Regions from separate parts of the Bacillus jepli genome, predicted to be linked through region 2. Evidence: a T-box and tRNA genes for the amino acid it is inferred to sense, from the RefSeq annotation. Region 2 holds a T-box; the other regions hold tRNA genes.
The links. A T-box is a leader RNA that pairs with one kind of tRNA and senses whether it is charged. The one in region 2 lies ahead of thrS (threonine--tRNA ligase), so its partner is inferred to be a tRNA-Thr.
Positions count from the first base shown of each region.

Region 1: it has a tRNA-Thr gene. The T-box ahead of thrS (threonine--tRNA ligase) is inferred to sense a tRNA for this amino acid. The anticodon was not compared.
Region 3: it has a tRNA-Thr gene. The T-box ahead of thrS (threonine--tRNA ligase) is inferred to sense a tRNA for this amino acid. The anticodon was not compared.

Region 1 covers NZ_JBDFMO010000001.1:890,864-898,681, forward strand. The annotation lists gene glmM (phosphoglucosamine mutase) at 1-346, opposite strand, end outside; gene ABC371_RS04500 (CdaR family protein) at 379-1,617, opposite strand; gene cdaA (diadenylate cyclase CdaA) at 1,610-2,431, opposite strand; gene ABC371_RS04510 (zf-HC2 domain-containing protein) at 2,573-3,196, opposite strand; gene sigW (RNA polymerase sigma factor SigW) at 3,209-3,772, opposite strand; gene rocF (arginase) at 3,945-4,847, opposite strand; tRNA gene ABC371_RS04525 (tRNA-Ala) at 5,020-5,095, opposite strand; tRNA gene ABC371_RS04530 (tRNA-Gly) at 5,120-5,194, opposite strand; tRNA gene ABC371_RS04535 (tRNA-Lys) at 5,203-5,275, opposite strand; tRNA gene ABC371_RS04540 (tRNA-Gln) at 5,281-5,355, opposite strand; tRNA gene ABC371_RS04545 (tRNA-Tyr) at 5,543-5,627, opposite strand; tRNA gene ABC371_RS04550 (tRNA-Thr) at 5,636-5,711, opposite strand; tRNA gene ABC371_RS04555 (tRNA-Val) at 5,873-5,948, opposite strand; tRNA gene ABC371_RS04560 (tRNA-Glu) at 5,952-6,026, opposite strand; tRNA gene ABC371_RS04565 (tRNA-Thr) at 6,048-6,120, opposite strand; tRNA gene ABC371_RS04570 (tRNA-Asn) at 6,123-6,197, opposite strand; rRNA gene rrf (5S ribosomal RNA) at 6,204-6,319, opposite strand; rRNA gene ABC371_RS04580 (23S ribosomal RNA) at 6,375-7,818, opposite strand, start outside.
Region 2 covers NZ_JBDFMO010000001.1:2,458,321-2,466,138, reverse strand. The annotation lists gene rplT (50S ribosomal protein L20) at 1-220, opposite strand, end outside; gene rpmI (50S ribosomal protein L35) at 260-460, opposite strand; gene infC (translation initiation factor IF-3) at 482-1,000, opposite strand; ribosomal protein L20 leader region at 1,079-1,213, opposite strand; gene thrS (threonine--tRNA ligase) at 1,335-3,266, opposite strand; T-box leader at 3,318-3,548, opposite strand; gene ytxC (putative sporulation protein YtxC) at 3,624-4,475, opposite strand; gene dnaI (primosomal protein DnaI) at 4,786-5,715, opposite strand; gene ABC371_RS12605 (replication initiation and membrane attachment family protein) at 5,731-7,116, opposite strand; gene nrdR (transcriptional regulator NrdR) at 7,181-7,639, opposite strand; gene ABC371_RS12595 (cytosolic protein) at 7,734-7,818, opposite strand, start outside.
Region 3 covers NZ_JBDFMO010000001.1:2,294,682-2,302,499, forward strand. The annotation lists rRNA gene ABC371_RS11715 (23S ribosomal RNA) at 1-2,887, shown strand, start outside; rRNA gene rrf (5S ribosomal RNA) at 2,993-3,108, shown strand; tRNA gene ABC371_RS11725 (tRNA-Val) at 3,119-3,194, shown strand; tRNA gene ABC371_RS11730 (tRNA-Thr) at 3,357-3,432, shown strand; tRNA gene ABC371_RS11735 (tRNA-Lys) at 3,438-3,513, shown strand; tRNA gene ABC371_RS11740 (tRNA-Leu) at 3,527-3,607, shown strand; tRNA gene ABC371_RS11745 (tRNA-Gly) at 3,612-3,686, shown strand; tRNA gene ABC371_RS11750 (tRNA-Leu) at 3,701-3,789, shown strand; tRNA gene ABC371_RS11755 (tRNA-Arg) at 3,803-3,879, shown strand; tRNA gene ABC371_RS11760 (tRNA-Pro) at 3,885-3,961, shown strand; tRNA gene ABC371_RS11765 (tRNA-Ala) at 3,973-4,048, shown strand; tRNA gene ABC371_RS11770 (tRNA-Met) at 4,081-4,157, shown strand; tRNA gene ABC371_RS11775 (tRNA-Ile) at 4,177-4,253, shown strand; tRNA gene ABC371_RS11780 (tRNA-Ser) at 4,273-4,365, shown strand; tRNA gene ABC371_RS11785 (tRNA-Met) at 4,411-4,487, shown strand; tRNA gene ABC371_RS11790 (tRNA-Asp) at 4,580-4,655, shown strand; tRNA gene ABC371_RS11795 (tRNA-Phe) at 4,664-4,736, shown strand; tRNA gene ABC371_RS11800 (tRNA-His) at 4,762-4,837, shown strand; tRNA gene ABC371_RS11805 (tRNA-Gly) at 4,847-4,920, shown strand; tRNA gene ABC371_RS11810 (tRNA-Ile) at 4,934-5,010, shown strand; tRNA gene ABC371_RS11815 (tRNA-Asn) at 5,020-5,094, shown strand; tRNA gene ABC371_RS11820 (tRNA-Ser) at 5,100-5,190, shown strand; tRNA gene ABC371_RS11825 (tRNA-Glu) at 5,214-5,285, shown strand; gene ABC371_RS11830 (hypothetical protein) at 5,374-5,550, opposite strand; gene ABC371_RS11835 (TIGR00266 family protein) at 5,603-6,397, opposite strand; gene ABC371_RS11840 (penicillin acylase family protein) at 6,590-7,818, shown strand, end outside.

The DNA of each region.
Region 1 (7,818 bases), 1.6 Mb from region 2:
CATCTGGACCAAAGAACTTAATTCCATTGTCCTGGACTGGATTATGTGAAGCAGATATCATTACGCCTGCCTCAGCTCCCAATGCCTTAGTTAAATACGCTACACCTGGAGTTGAGATAACACCTAAACGCATAACCTCTGCTCCAATGGATAAAAGACCTGCTACAAGCGCCCCTTCTAGCATATGACCTGAAATTCGGGTGTCGCGCCCAATTAGAACCTTTGGTCTTTCTTTATCCTTTGTTAACACATAACCTCCAAATCTTCCAACCTTAAATGCAAGCTCTGGCGTTAATTCGCTATTTGCAACACCACGTACACCATCTGTACCAAAATATTTTCCCATTTTAAATGATCTCTCCTTTTGCAGATACTTCCTTACCCTTCTATTTCGGTGATTCGTATCTTTGCCTTTTCTTGAGGTAATGCCCATTTCACATTATCTGGGCCTTTCACATTTATATCTACATCGTGTTCACCAATTCCTAGGTCAGTTACATCGATAAATACATCAAGGTTAGTAGGACTTGTCCCTTCTATGACACTTGGTGCACCTTGAATTTCTAAATCAAGGGTTCCAGCTTCAGGATTTAAAAAAGTTAGTGTATATTGGGCTCCTAATCCTTGGCTTCTAATTGATAAATCTGGGAAGGTTTCCGATATCTCCGCTTCGACATCGACTATTACTTCAATTTCCTGTGGGGATACCTGTATAACCCCTTTCGGAATCGGAACCTTCACTTTAATTGTTGAATCTTCTTTAATTTTATCAAGGTCAATCTCACCTTCAATAGATGAGATGGCATCGATGACCTCTTTTGGACCAAATATTGTAACCTCATTTGGGGTTGGCGTGATATTGACTAAACTCAACCCATCCGCCAGCTTTCCTTTTTGTTTAAGGGTAAATGATACGGATTTATTCGGACTTTTAATTGGAACCGTGATTTCGACAATATTCGGCTCAACAGATACTGATAATACATTTTGATTTTTATCATACACAGCGACTCTTGATTCCTGTGTAAAGTTTTTAGTGACTCCCTTAAGGTCGACAACTGCTTTTACTAACGCAATTCTTTCGATTTCCTCCAGGGCTCCGGTAATTTTAACAACGCGAGGCGAAACTACTGGTTGTTCAATCGTATATCCTTCTGCTACTTGATCGCGGTTAACAAAGTCAACTTCAACAGGGAATTCCTTTGTCACCTTTTCCTGAATAACGACGGTAATTTCTGCAGGGTCAATTTTCACTTTAATTTTATCAGATATATTTCGGTATTGTAGCTTTACCTTATGAGTACCAACAGATAACTGAGTAAGATCTGCATATACTTCAATTTCCTTTTGAAGACCTTCCCTTTTTGTAACACCGGAAGGACCCTCAATTGTGACGTTCACATATTGCGGAACTCCCGATACCACTAGATTTTGATCATCATAGTATGTATTGACCGGAATTTCCGTTAATGTTTCCGTGTAGTTTGAAAACAACGGCAATCCTGCAGGGCTCTTAGATGAAGGTTGATTTTCAAAGCTGACAGATGCAAATAAGAGCAAAGCAATTAATAAGGCAATAATCCGTGTAACCCAACGGTTATCCATTAATTTATCCATTCTTTTTCCCCCTCCATTGCCAAAGTGGATGAGAGGTATTGCTTTCGTTTGTAATTAGTTCTTGTTTTAGTAAATCTCGAAATGAATCAGGCTTCAAATCACGGTGTAATTCTCCGTTCTTTGTTAATGACACACTTCCCGTTTCCTCTGATACAACGATGGTAATGCTGTCTGTTACCTCACTAATCCCAAGTGCAGCTCGGTGCCGAGTTCCTAATTCTTTTGAAATAAATGGACTCTCAGAAAGCGGTAAATAACAAGCCGCAGCCGCGACCTGATTTTTTTGAATAATAACGGCTCCATCATGTAAAGGTGTATTTGGAATGAAAATATTAATTAGTAACTCAGATGAGATCGCTGAATGAAGTGGGATTCCAGTTTCTACATAATCCCCCATTCCCGTTTGTCGCTCAACTGAAATGAGTGCACCAATACGGCGTTTTGCCATATAATCGGTAGCTTTTGTGATTGCTTCAATTAATTTGGCCTGCTGATCATCTTCATCCGTACCACTTCTGGAGAATATTTTTCCGCGCCCCAGCTGTTCCAATGCCCTTCGCAATTCAGGCTGGAAGATGACGATAATCGCCAAGAATCCCCAATCCATTACCTGGTCCACTAACCAAAACAATGTATGTAATTCTAATAGGCTACTCAATAAGCGGATAAAAACGATTACGATAATACCCTTTAATAACTGAACAGCTTTTGTTCCGCGTATAAGGGATAATAATTTATATATCACATACCAGACAAGGAGAACATCTAAAAAAATGCCGAGGTAACCTAGTAATGGGAGTTCATTAAATGACATTCTCACACTTCCTCTATGAAATAATCCAAAAAACATAGTTAGCTATAATATTATATCATATAACTTTCATGTACCAATTACAAATTGGTAGGAGGATAAGCTCAAATTCAAAAAAGAAAAAAGACCACCGTGTGCGATGGTCTATTCTTCTTGATCAAAAATGTGAATTGCATCTGTTCCTACCTTTTTTATATGGTACCAAAGCCACTCAAACATCTGGTTGACTTCTTTGATATTACCAGTAACATTTCCAGCTGAGGCCATATAGTTCTCACCGTTTATAACTGTAACATCTCCGTCTACTTCTCCCTCAATTACGATCTTTCCGTTCTTTACAACGACATCGCCTTTTACAGTTTCGCCTTCGGGAACAATGACGGTATTGTTTTCTACAATTAAATTAGGTTGCTTTGAAACAGAGAATTGCTCACTTTCACTCCAGACTGAAAAAAGACTTCCTGCCATTAATAAAAGAAAGAGTGAGGCTGCTGTCAACATTGGATGCTCTCTAAACCAGCGTCTAAAACTCACAGTACGTTTTTCCTTCGGTAAATTTTGCATGACCTTTAATGTGAAATCGTTAGGTGCGGAAATGTGAGAAGTACTTTGTACCAACGCAATGGTTTTCTTTAGCTCATGAAAATGTTGATGACATGATTCGCATGTTAGCAAGTGCTCACGTAGTAGCTTCTCTTCCTCTTCAGAAATGTCTTCATCTAGGTAATTGTGCATTAATTCAATCATGTTGTTTTCTGAACAGTTCATTCTTTCTCACCCCTATACATGTCGAAGCTGGTTTCGTAATGCTTCTCGACCTCTGTGAATTCTTGTTTTTACCGTACCCACCGGTAGGTCAAGAATTTCACTAATTTCCTTTAGCGAAAACTCCTCGATGTATTTTAAAACAATAACCGAACGATACTTATCCGGAAGCTTCATTATTTCTGATTGAATTAATTCTTGAAGCTCCATCGTTTCTAGCTCGTCCTCCGGTAATGCAGCATCTGCGGCAATCTGCGAATACATAGTTAGTCCATCTGAGCCCGCAAGCTCAGCATCTAGATAGTAGTCAGGCTTTTTCTTACGAATGCGGTCAATCGACAGATTCGTTGCTATCCGATATAACCATGTTGAAAACTTTTTATTCAAATCATAGCTATGAATATTAACATAAGCCCGAATAAAGGCTTCCTGTGCAATATCCTCCGCCTCATGTCGGTTTCCAAGCATACGATAGCATATTTGAAAAACCTTGTCTTTGTAAAATTCTACTATCTCCGCAAATGCATTCTGATCTCCATTTTTTATCTGCCTAATTCTGTTTTTGATGATAGTCTCCATTTTGTATACCTCCGCCACTGCGGGTATCATTATTTACGATTGACCTTAAAAAAGGTTTCATTTTCTCCATAATTTTCATTTTAACAAATTTTGGCTAGTTTATGTGGCAGAATTCAAATCTTTAAAAATAAAAAACACAGTACCCCTTAATCCCCGAGATACTGTGAAGTCCTCACAGAAGTTTTTCTCCAAATAAAGAACCCATTAAAGCAACAGCAACTGAAGCTGTTTTATTTTTATCATCTAAAATTGGATTAACCTCCACGAATTCAGCAGACGTAATTAATTTCGATTCCTCTAACATCTCCATCGCCAAATGGCTTTCACGGTAACTAATCCCGCCAAGTACAGGGGTTCCCACGCCTGGTGCATCATGTGGATCAAGACCATCTAAATCTAATGATAAGTGTACACCATCTGTTCTGTCTTTCAGATAACGAATCGTTTCTTCCATGACCTTTGTCATACCTAAACGATCAACTTCATGCATCGTATACACTTTAATCCCTAGCTGTTTAATTAATGCTTTCTCACCATCATCGAGTGATCTCGCCCCTATTATGACAACGTTTTCAGTTTTGAGCTTTGGAGTATATCCAGCAATATCAGTGAGACGCTTATGGCCAAGTCCGAGGCTTGCCGCAAGTGGCATTCCATGAATATTGCCAGATGGTGAGGTGTCTGCCGTGTTTAAATCACCATGAGCATCATACCAAATGACCCCTAAATTTTTATAATGTTTTGAAACCCCAGCAAGTGTTCCAATGGCAATGCTATGGTCGCCACCTAAAACAAGTGGAAATCTTCCATTCAGTATGACCTCATCAACCGTAGCAGCAAGCTTCTCATTGGCTTCAGATACTTTCTCAAGATTTTTTAAATTTTCATCATTGGCCACTTCCTCACGAGTTGGACGAGTAATTTCGATATCACCTAAATCATCTATATCAAAGTCAAGCCTTTCTAATCGTTCAACCACACCAGCATAACGAATGGCACTTGGTCCCATATCGACGCCTCTACGCATCTGACCTAAGTCCATTGGTACTCCAATAATCGATATATCCTTCTTCATGATTAAATGCCCCCTCTCCCATATACTCTATTGTAACTGCTTTCAATAGATTGACTCAACTCAACAAAATCATGTATATCTATACACTATGACCGGGGAGGGATGAGGATATTTCTGGATTTATGCAAAAAAAATAAACCCTTTAAGGTTTATACGATATACGTCATTCAATTGGTGGAGCCTAGCGGGATCGAACCGCTGACCTCCTGCGTGCAAAGCAGGCGCTCTCCCAGCTGAGCTAAGGCCCCTAAATACGAAAAAGAAGTAGTTCGTGGAGCGGAAGATGGGATTCGAACCCGCGACCCCCACCTTGGCAAGGTGGTGTTCTACCACTGAACTACTTCCGCATATGAGATGAGCCATGAAGGACTCGAACCTTCGACCCTCTGATTAAAAGTCAGATGCTCTACCGACTGAGCTAATGGCTCTAAAATGGCTGGGCTAGCAGGATTCGAACCTACGAATGACGGAGTCAAAGTCCGTTGCCTTACCGCTTGGCTATAGCCCATTAATTAAACTTCATCTCAAGTTATTAACCGGAAATTTGTTGTATTCAATTACCCTATTATCTTGCACAATTACCTGCAATATATGAGTAATTTTACTAATTAAATCTACAATTTCCATAAAAATAGCCTACTTCATCCTTTTGAACTTGTCCAAAGAAAGAATAAAGGCTTTTCGAAAACTATAAATGGTGGAGGGGGACGGATTCGAACCGCCGAACCCTGAGGGAGCGGATTTACAGTCCGCCGCGTTTAGCCACTTCGCTACCCCTCCATTTAAGGTGGTGCCGGCTAGAGGACTTGAACCCCCAACCTACTGATTACAAGTCAGTTGCTCTACCAATTGAGCTAAACCGGCATATTAAGATCTCAAACCAATAAATATTTGATTGTGTATAGTCGTCCTAATCTCAAAAAGCTAATTCAAGAAGTGGTTCGATTAGTACGCTGATGTAATTTCAAGAAGCTTATTCGGTCGTGCTCTACCAATTGAGCTAAACCGGCAAAAGATAAAATTAATGGTGGAGGATGACGGGATCGAACCGCCGACCCCCTGCTTGTAAGGCAGGTGCTCTCCCAGCTGAGCTAATCCTCCAAATGGTGACCCGTACGGGATTCGAACCCGTGTTACCGCCGTGAAAGGGCGGTGTCTTAACCGCTTGACCAACGGGCCATTTAACAATTCCCTTTTTTAAGCTTCCAAGCGGGCTCGAACCGCTGACCTCTTCCTTACCATGGAAGTGCTCTACCAGCTGAGCTATGGAAGCAATGGCTCCGCAGGTAGGATTCGAACCTACGACCGATCGGTTAACAGCCGATAGCTCTACCACTGAGCTACTGCGGAATAATTGCCTAGCGACGTCCTACTCTCACAGGGACAAAGTCCCAACTACCATCGGCGCTGAAGAGCTTAACTTCCGTGTTCGGTATGGGAACGGGTGTGACCTCTTCGCTATCGCCACTAGACTATGTTGAAGGATTCATTCCTTCAAAACTAGATAACGCTCCTACATTCATCATTTTGGTTAAGTCCTCGATCGATTAGTATCAGTCAGCTGCACATGTCACCATGCTTCCACCTCTGACCTATCAACCTCGTCATCTTCGAGGGATCTTACTAGTTTAACACTATGGGAAATCTCATCTTGAGGGGGGCTTCATGCTTAGATGCTTTCAGCACTTATCCCTTCCACACATAGCTACCCAGCTATGCCCTTGGCAGGACAACTGGTACACCAGCGGTGTGTCCATCCCGGTCCTCTCGTACTAAGGACAGCTCCTCTCAAATTTCCTACGCCCACGACGGATAGGGACCGAACTGTCTCACGACGTTCTGAACCCAGCTCGCGTACCGCTTTAATGGGCGAACAGCCCAACCCTTGGGACCGACTACAGCCCCAGGATGCGATGAGCCGACATCGAGGTGCCAAACCTCCCCGTCGATGTGGACTCTTGGGGGAGATAAGCCTGTTATCCCCGGGGTAGCTTTTATCCGTTGAGCGATGGCCCTTCCATGCGGAACCACCGGATCACTAAGCCCGACTTTCGTCCCTGCTCGACTTGTAGGTCTCGCAGTCAAGCTCCCTTGTGCCTTTACACTCTACGAATGATTTCCAACCATTCTGAGGGAACCTTTGGGCGCCTCCGTTACTCTTTAGGAGGCGACCGCCCCAGTCAAACTGCCCACCTGACACTGTCTCCAAGGCCGATAAGGCCTTCGGGTTAGAATTTCAATACAGCCAGGGTAGTATCCCACCGACGCCTCCACCGAAGCTGGCGCTCCGGCTTCCAAGGCTCCTACCTATCCTGTACAAGCTGTACCAAAATTCAATATCAGGTTGCAGTAAAGCTCCACGGGGTCTTTCCGTCCTGTCGCGGGTAACCTGCATCTTCACAGGTACTATAATTTCACCGAGTCTCTCGTTGAGACAGTGCCCAGATCGTTACACCTTTCGTGCGGGTCAGAACTTACCTGACAAGGAATTTCGCTACCTTAGGACCGTTATAGTTACGGCCGCCGTTTACTGGGGCTTCGATTCAGAGCTTCGCTTACGCTAACCCCTCCTCTTAACCTTCCAGCACCGGGCAGGTGTCAGCCCCTATACTTCGCCTTGCGGCTTCGCAGAGACCTGTGTTTTTGCTAAACAGTCGCCTGGGCCTATTCACTGCGGCTTTTCAGGGCTATTCACCCTAAAAAGCACCCCTTCTCCCGAAGTTACGGGGTCATTTTGCCGAGTTCCTTAACGAGAGTTCTCTCGATCACCTTAGGATTCTCTCCTCGCCTACCTGTGTCGGTTTGCGGTACGGGCACCTTCTACCTCGCTAGAAGCTTTTCTTGGCAGTGTGGAATCAGGAACTTCGGTACTTTATTTCCCTCGCCATCACAGCTCAACCTTACGGTAAGCGGATTTGCCTACTTACCAGTCTAACTGCTTGGACGCGCATATCCAACAGCGCGCTTACCC
Region 2 (7,818 bases):
GACCATTCATACGAGCAGCTGCATTGATACGAGTAATCCATAGCTTACGGAAGTCGCGTTTCTTTTGACGACGATCACGATAAGCATACATTAATGATTTCATTACTTGTTGGTTTGCAACTTTATATAAAGTGTGTTTTGAACCGAAATAACCTTTAGCTAATTTTAATACCTTTTTACGACGTTTGCGTGTAACAGTTCCGCCTTTTACTCTTGGCATTTTGTTTCCCTCCTAGAATCTATATCAATCAATCATCGATTATTTAATGTTGTCTAACATATGGCGAATACGTTTGAAATCGCCTTTGCTCACTAATGAAGCTTTGCGAAGCTTACGCTTTTGCTTTTGAGATTTATTTCCAAATAAGTGGCTTGTATATGCATGTGAACGTTTAAGCTTTCCAGATCCTGTTTTCTTAAAACGTTTTGCAGATCCACGGTGTGTTTTCATTTTTGGCATAGGGAGTTCCTCCTCGTTTCATTACTTTTCAGTTTTAGGTGCTAGTACTAAAAACATGCTTCTTCCATCCATTTTTGGATGTGATTCAACAGTAGCAACTTCAGCACAAGCTTTAGAAAAACGATCTAAAACACGTTGACCGATTTCTTTATGTGTAATCGCACGACCTTTAAAGCGAATAGATGCTTTAACTTTGTCACCTTTTTCAAGGAATTTGATTGCGTTGCGAAGCTTTGTATTAAAATCATGCTCATCAATTGTCGGACTAAGTCTAACTTCCTTGATGTTAATAACCTTTTGATTTTTGCGAGCTTCTTTATCCTTTTTCTGTTGCTCAAATCGAAATTTACCGTAGTCCATAATACGACATACAGGGGGTTTCGCATTTGGGGCAACTAGTACAAGATCAAGATTTGCTCTAGCAGCAATCTCTAATGCTTCATTTTTGGATTTAATTCCTAGCTGATCACCATTTGAACCAATCAAACGAACCTCACGGGCACGAATGCCCTCGTTTACCATCATGTCTTTGCTAATAATTAGCCACCTCCAAGGTATTTTCACTTACGCATTTACTGAATGCCTCGTTTGAAATCTTGCGCATTTTACAGATTTGAGACAAATAAAAAAGTGTGAATGTATATACACCCACACTATTACAATTCATTTACACATTAATGATTAATGAACGTAAGACCTACCAACTGCAATTTGCGTCAATCAGGTGAGAAGCGGGTGCTTCTACTTTATCAAACAAGTATTCAATTACCTAAAGAAGTATAACATGTAAGATGGTTTCTGTCAAACGGTGCATGACTAGAATAACACAACGAAATTTATTCTAGCATGCACTTTTATATTTGACAAGACTTTTTTATTTTTTAACTTCTTGTAGAATAGCAGCAAGGAATGTATCAAACGACATAGTCTCTGATTTTTGCTCGCCATATTTACGTACGTTTACTGCATTTTCCCCCATCTCATTGTCTCCTACAACGAGCATAAATGGAACTTTTTGCATCTGGGCTTCACGAATTTTATAGCCGATTTTTTCATCGCGGTCATCTATTTCTACACGTAAGCCTTCTGCTTGAAGCTTCTCTTGAACACTCTTCGCATAGTCTAAATGAACATCTGGAGAAACTGGTATGACTTGAACCTGAACAGGTGCTAACCAAGTTGGGAATGCGCCTTTGTATTCTTCAATTAGATAAGCAACAAAGCGTTCCATTGTAGATACAACGCCACGGTGGATGACGACTGGACGATGTTGTTTTCCGTCTTCACCTATATAAGTTAAATCAAAGCGTTCCGGTAATAAGAAGTCAAGCTGAACTGTTGAAAGTGTTTCATCTTTTCCAAGTGCTGTACGAACTTGAACATCAAGCTTTGGACCATAGAATGCTGCTTCACCTTCTGCCTCAAAATAATTAAGACCTAGGTCATCCATTGCAGCTTTTAACATAGCTTGCGCTTTTTCCCACATCGCATCATCATCGAAGTATTTTTCAGTATCAGCAGGATCGCGATAAGAAAGACGGAAGCTGTAGTCTTTAATATCAAAGTCTTTATAAACTTCTAAAATAAGGTTAACAACACGCTTAAACTCTTCTTGAATTTGGTCTGGACGGACGAAGATATGCGCATCATTTAGAGTCATTCCTCTAACACGTTGCAGACCAGATAATGCCCCACTCATTTCATAACGATGCATTGTTCCTAATTCCGCAATGCGGATTGGAAGCTTACGATAGCTGTGAATGCCATTTTTGTAGATCATCATGTGATGCGGGCAGTTCATTGGACGAAGCACAAGCTCTTCATTATCCATTTCCATTACCGGGAACATGTCATCTTGATAATGATCCCAGTGACCTGAAGTTTTATATAGATCGACATTTGCAAGAACAGGTGTATACACATGATCATAGCCTAGTCTAACTTCTTTATCCACAATATAGCGTTCGATCACACGACGAATAGTCGCACCTTTTGGAAGCCATAAAGGTAAGCCTTGCCCTACTTTTTGTGAGTTTGTAAAGAGGCTTAGTTCCTTACCTAATTTTCGATGGTCACGCTCTTTAGCCTCTTCAAGGAAACGAAGATGTTCTTCAAGCTCTGCTTTTTTGAAGAATGCAGTCCCATAAATACGTTGAAGCATCTTGTTGTCGCTATCCCCGCGCCAGTATGCACCAGCAATGCTTAATAGTTTAAATTCTTTAATTTTTCCTGTTGAAGGAACATGAACACCACGACAAAGGTCAAAGAATTCACCTTGCTCATAAATAGATAAAGGTTCTCCTTCTGGAATATCTTGAATCAACTCAAGCTTTAGCTCGTCACCAATCTCTTCGTAGCGACGAATCGCTTCATCTCGTGAAACCTCTATCCGGTGAATTTCAAGATTTTCATTTATAATTTTTTTCATTTCTTTTTCAATTTCAGGTAGATCCTCAGGTGTTAATGACTTTTCCATATCGATATCATAGTAGAAGCCATTTTCAATAACTGGACCTACACCAAGCTTAACGTCTTTGTATAGACGCTTAATCGCTTGCGCCATTAAGTGAGCTGTACTGTGTCGCATGATTTCTAACGCTGCATCAGTATCTTGGGTAATGATTGCTATTTCACCATCTTCATGGATTTCAGTTCGCAAATCAATTTCCTTGCCGTTAAATTTACCGGCAATTGATTTTTTCTTTAGTCCTGGGCTGATTGAGCCTGCAATTTCTTCTGTTGTTGTTCCTTTAGGAAACTCCTTCACTGCTCCGTCTGGGAATGTAATTTTTACTACATCTGACATCAGTTTTCAACTCCTTATTCTTTTTGAAAATAAAAAATACCCGTCCCAAATAAAAGGGACGAGTATTTGTATCGTGGTTCCACCCTTGTTTCCATTCAAAAAATCGAATGGCTCAAGAAATAAATAACGGTTAACCCGTCAGTAATTACAGCTTTGTATACAAAGGTTCACTACTGAAGTTTAGAGGTGGTAATAGTATCATTCGTGTTAGGAAGCTTCCAGCCTTGGCTTCCCTCTCTAAAAACCGTAATTATACCATCGTGTCCTCATCATAACTTTTAATTATAAATGTATCATTTGTAATATGTGTGTATTATAGTCTTATTTAAAAGTTAAATCAAGGGCACTTTGCATATTTTATATTTTTTTTGCTTTCAGACGTTGATTTTCAAAGGACTTCTTTGTATAAATCGTGACATTCTCTAAAAAAATGTTGTGAATGGTTTGGATCATTCCATTATCAATCTGATCGGTATAAATTGATATTGATTTAGGTGCAATTGATACTAATGGTGCCAAAACCGCAGAATCAATATACATCGGCTGATGTAAAATTAATTTTCGATCGATAAACTTGAAAAGCTCATTTCGTTTAATCTCAGTAAATGTGTCAGTATAAAAATAAAATTGCTCATCATGTAAAATATGTAATTGTTCAAGCTTTGGTTCCCGCTTTTCTCGAAATTCTCGCAGTCCTTGGATAAACGTTTGATACTCTTGCTCCAGTTTGTACTCGTCAATTGCTGACTCCACAATTTGTAATAATATTTCATTATACGAGCGCATACGAAACTTTAAAAACGATTCAAAGGAAAAAGAAATGGGAACCTGCAGGAATTCGTGAAGTGCTTCAGCTATCAGTTGTTCACGCGGAACGACATCCTGCACAGCAGGGATATCAGGGTTATTCCCATCCATTAACGCTTTTGCAATCTCTAAAATTTGTTTTTTCTCTTCAAAATCAGTAAAGTAAAATATGTTTTCGATATAATCCAGAATCCAATGATCTTCTTTATTTTTGATTATAAATTCGGTCATTACCGGAATAATCACGACCTGTACAACATAATTTGTTTTTTCTGATGCGAAAACCGCCACCACTTTTTCTTCTTCATTTACAACCTCTATGTAATCTATAGAAAGAGCTTTCGCCTTACTTAGTAAGCCCTTATACATTTTTTGTGCATCTGTTATTTCTTGAAAATGCATTTCAATCAAGCTAGTCCCCCCATTTCACCAATACCATTACCCTGTTACATGTATATGGTTAATGGGACAACTTTAGAATATAAAAAAATAGCTATCCCTTTTTTGAGATAGCTATATGCTTGAATCAAATGCGCCTTGGTGTATTTGCGCCCGATTTTTAGGCCCACATGAAGTGGGTCATAAAGACGTTGCCACAGGATGTGGCGTTCTTAGTCTTTGATCTTACAGCTCGAAAAATTTCCTCTGAAAAATCGTGGCATCCGCCGGAGGCTCTAACTTTATTCAGCCGGGTAAAACCGGCTGAATAAAGTTAGTAGCGACGATTGTTCCCTTTAAGTTCAACTGGTTTCGCTAAATATTTAATTCGTTCCATGATTCTAGCTGCTTTTACCTTTTCCTCTTCACCACGTTGTGTATAGGATAAGTGGTGTTCAAGTCCTTTGAAATCAAAGTTTGAAGTGAAGAAGGTAGGTAGGTTTTCAAGCATCCGATATTGTAGAATACTTCCAAGAATATCATCACGCATCCAGCTGGACATCGATTCTGCCCCAATATCATCAAGCATTAAAACTGGGACCTTTTTGACTGCATCAATTTTAGAATTGATGGATTGATCTTGAAGGGAACCCTTTAATTCTCTCATAAATTCCGGTACATAGACGAGCATGGATGCTACCTTTTTTTGTGCCAAACCATTTGCAAGTGCCCCTAAAAAATAGGTTTTCCCAATCCCAAATGAACCGTATAAATATAGTCCTTGCATCCGTTTACCTGGTTCATAATGATCAAGAAATTCCTGGATTAATAAAATCGCATCCGAACGGCCTTCATCAAATTCAATAGATTCAAGGGATGCATCAAGAATATCCTTTGGAACATACATACTTTTAATTAATGACTTATATTTAATCTGCTCATCATACATAACCTTTTTCGGACATCTTTCATAGCTTAAATCGATTGAATTGCCTTTAAGTTCGAGTTGAGGATGATATCCCTGTAGCATGTTTTTACATGTATCAAGGCTTGCACATTTATTACATTCCTTGCTTTGGTTAATATACTCGTACAACTTACCAAGACTTCTATTGATTGTATCACTCGAAATTTCGTCTTGATGGACATTTATAAAGTCCCTTACCTCTGGATGATTCAATACCTCATGCTTGATTTGTTCATATCGCTGCTGAAATCCAGTGCTATTAGATAGTTTTTTTAAAGAATTTTGAATCGGTTTCACGTCCTCACCCCCACCCTATTTGCTCTTTTTTTTCAGTCTTTCCTCGAATAAACGCTTCTTTTCCTCAAACGATGGATCATGTGTTTCTTCCTGTTTTGGTGCTTCTGCTTGCGGTCCTTCTTCTTGCTTTAGCCAATCAGGCAATAATTCTTTGCGAATTGGTTGTCTTTTATATTTATTTGTCTTTTTATCAGCGGTCCAATTATGCTTCTTAGCTGTTTCCATTGCCTCTTTTACTGTCTTAATATTCAAACGTGCCCAGTTGCTCGCAATGGTTTCAATATAGGACTTTGTTAGTCTCATATCTGATTTTAACATGACATAATACAACAGTACATTCACAACACCTGGAAGAAGGTTTTGTCGGAACATGACCTCTTCAATGATTTTTAATTCGGAGACAGACGGCTGCGCTCCCCCAGAAACATCAATTAGAAACTCTTTCGGAGAAATTCTTTCAAGCTTTTGTATTAATTCCTCTTCCTTTGTTTGCGGAACTTTATTAACCATTGTTTGAGTTGCTAACGGTTGAATTTTTTCCGTCAGAGTAGGTAATTCATTTCCCGTTTCAAATTGATACCAATCCCTTGAAGCCTTTCTTAACTTTTCAATATCAATTTTTTCATTGGGGTCAAGGGCGCTCATAACAATCCCTTGCATTTCAATCGGATCAATTCCGTAGAGAAAGGAGAGCTTTGTGATTGCCTCTTTTACTCGAGGGGTAATCGATTTTTTAGGTATCATCACATCAGAAATACCTGCAAAGAACAAATCAAAATTAAAGTTTTCATTTTCTATTAAAAGCTTTTTATCTTCATTTCGGTCCATGAATTCTGTATTTTCATCTCGTTCAAGGTTATGATGCATTTCATCACTAATTGTGGAAATCATTTTTACTTTAACCGATTCAAATACTTCGCTAAAAGCTTTTGTAATGGGTTTGTACGAATCTATATCTATTTCACTATCTGAAAAGAACTGCTTAAGTTTAAAAAATTTACTCTTACCAAGCCTGTTATATAAGTAAACATTAAGAACACCATCCGTAAAAAAAGCTTTCGGCGAAAGGGGTGCTTGAAGTTCATAAATAAAACTTCTAGAATCTTCATCAGACTTTACAAATGTTTTTAATAGCCCAATGCCTTCAAGCTTTAATCGTTCTTGATAAATTTCCTCAAGATTCGTTTGAAGTAGCGCCATTAATGTATAATGGGTACCTTCATCACTCCATAGTCGGTTTTGCTCCAATTCACTCCACAGGGTCATATAAAGACTGAAGGCTTTCATGCCAATTAGAGGCTGGTATAGCAATGAGACGATTTTCCGATCATAGTCATGCAAAAGGTCTGCAGCATGAACGATGTAGCGATCAACTGGTACTAATTCCTTCCAATGCTCCATTTCATCAAGGCCTTCCATTTCTTCTTTATTTAGTGAAAAAAAGAGCTTAAAAGTTCTTAAGCCCTTAACGTTCCCGTTTAATTAATTCCTTTAATTCATCAATAAATACATTTATATCTTTAAACTGACGATATACGGATGCAAAGCGAACATATGCTACTTCATCCACTTTTGCCAGATGATTCATGACATACTCACCAATCGTATCGCTTTTCACTTCTGCAATCCCTTGACTCCTCAATTCCTTTTCAACTTCGTGGGTGATATCCTCTAATTGCTTTAAAGAAACCGGACGTTTTTCACATGCTTTAATTAGCCCACGGAGCATCTTTTCCCGGCTAAATTCCTCACGTGTTCCTTCTTTTTTAACCACAATTAAAGGAATTTCCTCTACTTTTTCAAATGTTGTAAAACGATATTGGCATTTTTCACATTCACGTCTTCTGCGGATGGATCGACTATCATCAACCGGACGTGAATCCAAAACTCTTGTTCCATTATGGTGACAAGTAGGGCATCTCAATGGTAACAACTCCCTTCCGAGGAGAACTCTATGTATTCATCTTATAAGAAAGACTTTAGTAGGACAAGGGTTTTTACTCAGGAAATTGCTGTTATTAAGATTCCCCTTTTCCGATTAGCGGTAGCTCTTTATCTAGGTGCTGATATAAATTCATGATTACCTTTCGGCTATAGCCAAAA
Region 3 (7,818 bases), 160 kb from region 2:
GCCGATGAAGGACGGTACTAACACCGATATGCTTCGGGGAGCTGTAAGTAAGCATTGATCCGAAGATTTCCGAATGGGGAAACCCACTGCTCGTAATGGGGCAGTATCCTTACCTGAATACATAGGGTAAGTGAAGGTAGACCCGGGGAACTGAAACATCTTAGTACCCGGAGGAAGAGAAAGCAAACGCGATTTCCTGAGTAGCGGCGAGCGAAACGGAAGATAGCCCAAACCAAGAGGCTTGCCTCTTGGGGTTGTAGGACACTCTATACGGAGTTACAAAAGAGCGAAGTAGACGAAGTGACCTGGAAAGGTCCGTCAGAGAAGGTAACAACCCTGTAGTTGAAACTTCGTTCTCTCTTGAGTGGATCCTGAGTACGGCGGGACACGAGAAATCCCGTCGGAAGCTGGGAGGACCATCTCCCAAGGCTAAATACTCCCTAGTGACCGATAGTGAACCAGTACCGTGAGGGAAAGGTGAAAAGCACCCCGGGAGGGGAGTGAAATAGAACCTGAAACCGTGTGCCTACAAGTAGTCAAAGCACATTTATGTGTGATGGCGTGCCTTTTGTAGAATGAACCGGCGAGTTACGATCCCGTGCAAGGTTAAGTTGAAGAGACGGAGCCGCAGCGAAAGCGAGTCTGAATAGGGCGAGATAGTACGTGGTTGTAGACCCGAAACCAGGTGATCTACCCATGTCCAGGGTGAAGTTCAGGTAACACTGAATGGAGGCCCGAACCCACGCACGTTGAAAAGTGCGGGGATGAGGTGTGGGTAGCGGAGAAATTCCAATCGAACTTGGAGATAGCTGGTTCTCTCCGAAATAGCTTTAGGGCTAGCCTCGAGTTAGAGTCTTGGAGGTAGAGCACTGATTGGACTAGGGGCCCTCATCGGGTTACCGAATTCAGTCAAACTCCGAATGCCAAAGACTTGATTCTCGGGAGTCAGACTGCGAGTGATAAGATCCGTAGTCAAGAGGGAAACAGCCCAGACCACCAGCTAAGGTCCCAAAGTATACGTTAAGTGGAAAAGGATGTGGAGTTGCTTAGACAACCAGGATGTTGGCTTAGAAGCAGCCACCATTTAAAGAGTGCGTAATAGCTCACTGGTCGAGTGACTCTGCGCCGAAAATGTACCGGGGCTAAACGTATCACCGAAGCTGTGGATTGTTCTTACGAACAATGGTAGGAGAGCGTTCTAAGTGCAGCGAAGTCAGACCGAGAGGACTGGTGGAGCGCTTAGAAGTGAGAATGCCGGTATGAGTAGCGAAAGAGGGGTGAGAATCCCCTCCACCGAATGCCTAAGGTTTCCTGAGGAAGGCTCGTCCGCTCAGGGTTAGTCGGGACCTAAGCCGAGGCTGAAAAGCGTAGGCGATGGACAACAGGTTGAAATTCCTGTACCACCTCATTACCGTTTGAGCAATGGAGGGACGCAGGAGGATAGGGTAAGCGCGCTGTTGGATATGCGCGTCCAAGCAGTTAGACTGGTAAGTAGGCAAATCCGCTTACCGTAAGGTTGAGCTGTGATGGCGAGGGAAATAAAGTACCGAAGTTCCTGATTCCACACTGCCAAGAAAAGCTTCTAGCGAGGTAGAAGGTGCCCGTACCGCAAACCGACACAGGTAGGCGAGGAGAGAATCCTAAGGTGATCGAGAGAACTCTCGTTAAGGAACTCGGCAAAATGACCCCGTAACTTCGGGAGAAGGGGTGCTTTTTAGGGTGAATAGCCCTGAAAAGCCGCAGTGAATAGGCCCAGGCGACTGTTTAGCAAAAACACAGGTCTCTGCGAAGCCGCAAGGCGAAGTATAGGGGCTGACACCTGCCCGGTGCTGGAAGGTTAAGAGGAGGGGTTAGCGTAAGCGAAGCTCTGAATCGAAGCCCCAGTAAACGGCGGCCGTAACTATAACGGTCCTAAGGTAGCGAAATTCCTTGTCAGGTAAGTTCTGACCCGCACGAAAGGTGTAACGATCTGGGCACTGTCTCAACGAGAGACTCGGTGAAATTATAGTACCTGTGAAGATGCAGGTTACCCGCGACAGGACGGAAAGACCCCGTGGAGCTTTACTGCAACCTGATATTGAATTTTGGTACAGCTTGTACAGGATAGGTAGGAGCCTTGGAAGCCGGAGCGCCAGCTTCGGTGGAGGCGTCGGTGGGATACTACCCTGGCTGTATTGAAATTCTAACCCGAAGGCCTTATCGGCCTTGGAGACAGTGTCAGGTGGGCAGTTTGACTGGGGCGGTCGCCTCCTAAAGAGTAACGGAGGCGCCCAAAGGTTCCCTCAGAATGGTTGGAAATCATTCGTAGAGTGTAAAGGCACAAGGGAGCTTGACTGCGAGACCTACAAGTCGAGCAGGGACGAAAGTCGGGCTTAGTGATCCGGTGGTTCCGCATGGAAGGGCCATCGCTCAACGGATAAAAGCTACCCCGGGGATAACAGGCTTATCTCCCCCAAGAGTCCACATCGACGGGGAGGTTTGGCACCTCGATGTCGGCTCATCGCATCCTGGGGCTGTAGTCGGTCCCAAGGGTTGGGCTGTTCGCCCATTAAAGCGGTACGCGAGCTGGGTTCAGAACGTCGTGAGACAGTTCGGTCCCTATCCGTCGTGGGCGTAGGAAATTTGAGAGGAGCTGTCCTTAGTACGAGAGGACCGGGATGGACACACCGCTGGTGTACCAGTTGTCCTGCCAAGGGCATAGCTGGGTAGCTATGTGTGGAAGGGATAAGTGCTGAAAGCATCTAAGCATGAAGCCCCCCTCAAGATGAGATTTCCCATAGTGTTAAACTAGTAAGATCCCTCGAAGATGACGAGGTTGATAGGTCAGAGGTGGAAGCATGGTGACATGTGCAGCTGACTGATACTAATCGATCGAGGACTTAACCAAAATCTCTTCTAATGAATGTAGAAACGTTATCTAGTTTTGAAGGAATGAAAATTTCTTCTTGAAATTTATTCTGAAGATAGTATAATATATCTTGTCTTTACCTTATCTAGTGACGATAGCGAGAAGGTCACACCCGTTCCCATACCGAACACGGAAGTTAAGCTTCTCAGCGCCGATGGTAGTTGGGACTTTGTCCCTGTGAGAGTAGGACGTCGCTAGGTTGGAGAAGATGGAGGATTAGCTCAGCTGGGAGAGCACCTGCCTTACAAGCAGGGGGTCGGCGGTTCGATCCCGTCATCCTCCACCATTAATTTAAAATTTTGCCGGTGTAGCTCAGTTGGTAGAGCACGACCGAATAAGTTTCTTGAAATTACTTCAGCGTACTAATCGAGCTGCTTCTTGAATAAGCTATCTGAGATTAGGACGACTTATCACAATCAAATCCAGAGTGGTTTGAGATCTTAATAATGCCGGTGTAGCTCAGTTGGTAGAGCAACTGACTTGTAATCAGTAGGTCGTGGGTTCGACTCCTATCGCCGGCACCACTTACGAGCCATTAGCTCAGTCGGTAGAGCATCTGACTTTTAATCAGAGGGTCGAAGGTTCGAGTCCTTCATGGCTCACCATTTAAATAGTTTTGCGGGTGTGGCGGAATTGGCAGACGCGCTAGACTTAGGATCTAGTGTCTTTGACGTGGGGGTTCGAGTCCCTTCACCCGCATTATGCGGAAGTAGTTCAGTGGTAGAACACCACCTTGCCAAGGTGGGGGTCGCGGGTTCGAATCCCGTCTTCCGCTCCAAAGAAATTTACAATGCCGGGGTGGCGGAACTGGCAGACGCACAGGACTTAAAATCCTGCGGTAGGTGACTACCGTACCGGTTCGATTCCGGTCCTCGGCACCACTTAATGAATAATGCGCCCGTAGCTCAATTGGATAGAGCGTCTGACTACGGATCAGAAGGTTATGGGTTCGACTCCTTTCGGGCGCGCCATATTACGGGAAGTAGCTCAGCTTGGTAGAGCACTTGGTTTGGGACCAAGGGGTCGCAGGTTCGAATCCTGTCTTCCCGACCATTTAAAAAATCGGGGCCTTAGCTCAGCTGGGAGAGCGCCTGCTTTGCACGCAGGAGGTCAGCGGTTCGATCCCGCTAGGCTCCACCAATGATTTTAAAAAATATAATTATATGATTTATGGCGGTGTAGCTCAGCTGGCTAGAGCGTACGGTTCATACCCGTGAGGTCGGGGGTTCGATCCCCTCCGCCGCTACCATTAAATTTAAAAGCATTACGGACCTTTAGCTCAGCTGGTTAGAGCAGACGGCTCATAACCGTCCGGTCGTAGGTTCGAGTCCTACAAGGTCCACCATCTACAACTTCTTATATGTGGAGGAATACCCAAGTCCGGCTGAAGGGATCGGTCTTGAAAACCGACAGGGGTGTTAAAGCCCGCGGGGGTTCGAATCCCTCTTCCTCCGCCATATTTATTATTTAAGAATAGTTTAATTTTATATGATTTCTATTATCGCGGGGTGGAGCAGTCTGGTAGCTCGTCGGGCTCATAACCCGAAGGTCGTAGGTTCAAATCCTGCCCCCGCAACCAAAAAAACAACTAAAAAAAGTTGTTGACTAGATTCAAAAGATATAGTAAGATAATATTTGTCTTGAAAATAAAAGATTAAATATTTAATAAATGGTCCCGTGGTGTAGCGGTTAACATGCCTGCCTGTCACGCAGGAGATCGCCGGTTCGATCCCGGTCGGGACCGCCATATGTAGTGGCTCAGTAGCTCAGTCGGTAGAGCAAAGGACTGAAAATCCTTGTGTCGGCGGTTCGATTCCGTCCTGAGCCACCTTATTATTTTTAAAAAATTAATGGCGGCTGTGGCGAAGTGGTTAACGCATCGGATTGTGGTTCCGACATTCGTGGGTTCGATTCCCATCAGCCGCCCCATATATGAATGCGGGTGTAGTTTAATGGTAAAACCTCAGCCTTCCAAGCTGATGTCGTGAGTTCGATTCTCATCACCCGCTCCAATTTTACCTTAATGGGCCTATAGCTCAGCTGGTTAGAGCGCACGCCTGATAAGCGTGAGGTCGATGGTTCGAGTCCATTTAGGCCCACCATATTGTTATTCCGCAGTAGCTCAGTGGTAGAGCTATCGGCTGTTAACCGATCGGTCGTAGGTTCGAATCCTACCTGCGGAGCCATTTTTGGGGAAGTACTCAAGTGGCTGAAGAGGCGCCCCTGCTAAGGGTGTAGGTCGCGTAAGCGGCGCGAGGGTTCAAATCCCTCCTTCTCCGCCATGACGATTTTAAATATACAATCTGGCCCGTTGGTCAAGCGGTTAAGACACCGCCCTTTCACGGCGGTAACACGGGTTCGAATCCCGTACGGGTCATCAAGCGTTATGAGAATTTCTCATGGCGTTTTTTATTTTTTATAGAGTTCTTCTTTAGCCTATAAAAAAACACCTGTTGCCAGGTGTACTAATCTTTGGGCATAATATCCTCTTCGATTTTTTGAGCAGGGTTATCTAAGTCCACATCGGAAAAGATCCCAGGGGATACTCCACGAAACATATCAAAAGCAAGAATTTTATCGTCTGGCGCATCAAATAATGGAGCTTCACCATTGAAATCTTCAACTTCTTTTTTTCGTCTCATCTCTACACCTCCATTTATTATCCTCCCAGTTCTTCCTTTAATTATTCTTTTATTAATCATCCCCATTTAGAAAATTACCAAGTCCTCCTAAAATACTCCCTTCACCTGTGCTTCCACCATTTCTAGGTGCACTCGCAAAAATTCGGTCTGCAAGGCGGCTAAATGGTAGTGATTGTATCCATACCGTACCAGGGCCTCTAACAGTAGCATAGAATAGACCTTCACCACCAAAAAAAGCGGTTTTAATTTTTCCTACATACTCAATGCTATAATCGACATCCCTCGTCAATCCTACTAGGCAGCCTGTATCGACTCTTAGGATTTCCCCAGGTTGAAGTTCTTTTTTATGTATGGTACCACCTGCATGTAAAAATGCTAGACCATCTCCTTCTAATTTTTGCATGATGAATCCCTCTCCACCAAAGAAGCCAGTTCCTAACTTTCGTTGAAAATCAATGCCAACTGAAACTCCTTTTGCCGCACATAAAAAGGCATCCTTTTGACAAACTACTTTGCCACCTAGCATGCTTAAATCAACAGGAATGATTTTTCCGGGATAGGGTGCAGCAAAGGAAACATGTTTTTTCCCCATATTGTTATTTGTAAAGACGGTCATAAAGAGACTTTCTCCTGTAAGTACCCTTTTACCAGCTCCTAATAGTTTTCCAAAAAGACCTCCACCTGCAGCTCCTGATCCGTCACCAAATATTGTTTCCATCGAAATGCCATCTTCCATCATCATCATGGCACCGGCTTCGGCAATGACACTTTCACTTGGGTCTAATTCGATTTCAACAAACTGCATATCGTCTCCATAAAGTTTATACTCGATCTCATGTGCGTTCATCCGATTCTTCCTTTCTTTCTCAAAAATATATACAAAGAAGTAATTCGTCGTTTACTAGTATTATCCTTTAAAACTGTAAATGAAGTATGAAAAAAATGTTAATTCTAGTTGAGGATATCCATGACAAATTTAAATAGGAATACTATAATATATTTAGAATTTTCTCAAAATAATTAAGTGATGGGGGATTATATGAGTTCTGAAGTCATTATAAAAAGACGGTTATGGCCAAGAAAGAAGCGTTCGAGAGTTGTTTTATTAACAGGAATCGTTATCATACTCCTTCTGATTACAAGCATTATAGTAGGCTATTTATTTTTAAGAAAAAGTTTACCTACGCTTGAGGGAAATGTTTCGATTGCAGGATTAACCGATGAGGTAGAGGTATTCCGCGATCAAAATGGGGTCCCACATATTGTAGCAAAAAATAATCATGATTTGTATTTCGCTCAAGGGTACGTTACGGCGCAGGATCGTTTATTTCAGATGGATTTAAGCCGAAGGCAGGCTTCAGGAGAGTTAAGTGAAGTAATAGGTTCTTCTCTTGTTGATCAAGATAAGTATTTTAGAACTCTTGGTCTAAGAAGGGCTGCAAAAATATCATATGAAGGATATTCAGAGGAAGCTAAGTCTGTTCTCCAATCTTATGCAGATGGCGTAAATGCTTTTATATTGGAAGCAAAGGAAAAGAATACATTGCCTGTCGAATTTACATTGGCAGGATATGAACCGACTGAATGGAGTCCCACTGATTCTCTTACCATTGGAAAATACATGGCATACGATTTAGGGGGACATTATAAAGGGCAGGCATTTCGCTATTATATGGCACAGAATGTATCCGAAGAAAAATTACTAGAATTATTCCCGACTTACCCTGAAGATGGTGCAACTGTTATTCAAGCGATGAAGGATCATCCTATTGATATTTCAAAAAGTATAGCAACTGCTCCCTTTCCAAATGAGTTTAATGGGAGTAATAACTGGGTTGTAAGTGGTGAGAAATCAGAATCAGGGATGCCTATACTAGCTGATGATCCACATCTAGCATTAGCTACACCATCAATTTGGTATGAAACGCATTTGCAAAGTGATGAAGTGAACGTTAGTGGTGTGATATTTGCCGGTGTCCCAGGAATCATATTAGGTCGTAATGAACATGTTGCTTGGGGAGTTACTAACGTGGGACCTGATGTCCAGGATTTATATATTGAAAGGAGAAATCCGGATAATCCTAATCAATTTGAGTATATGGGGAAATGGGAAGATGCCATTATTATTGAGGAGCCAATAAAGGTAAAGGATGGGGATACTATCCCATATCAAGTTCAGGTTACTAGACATGGTCCAATCATTTCTGAATTTACCCATGATCACAAGGAGGAAACAGCTTTAGCATTAAAATGGACTGCACTTGATGC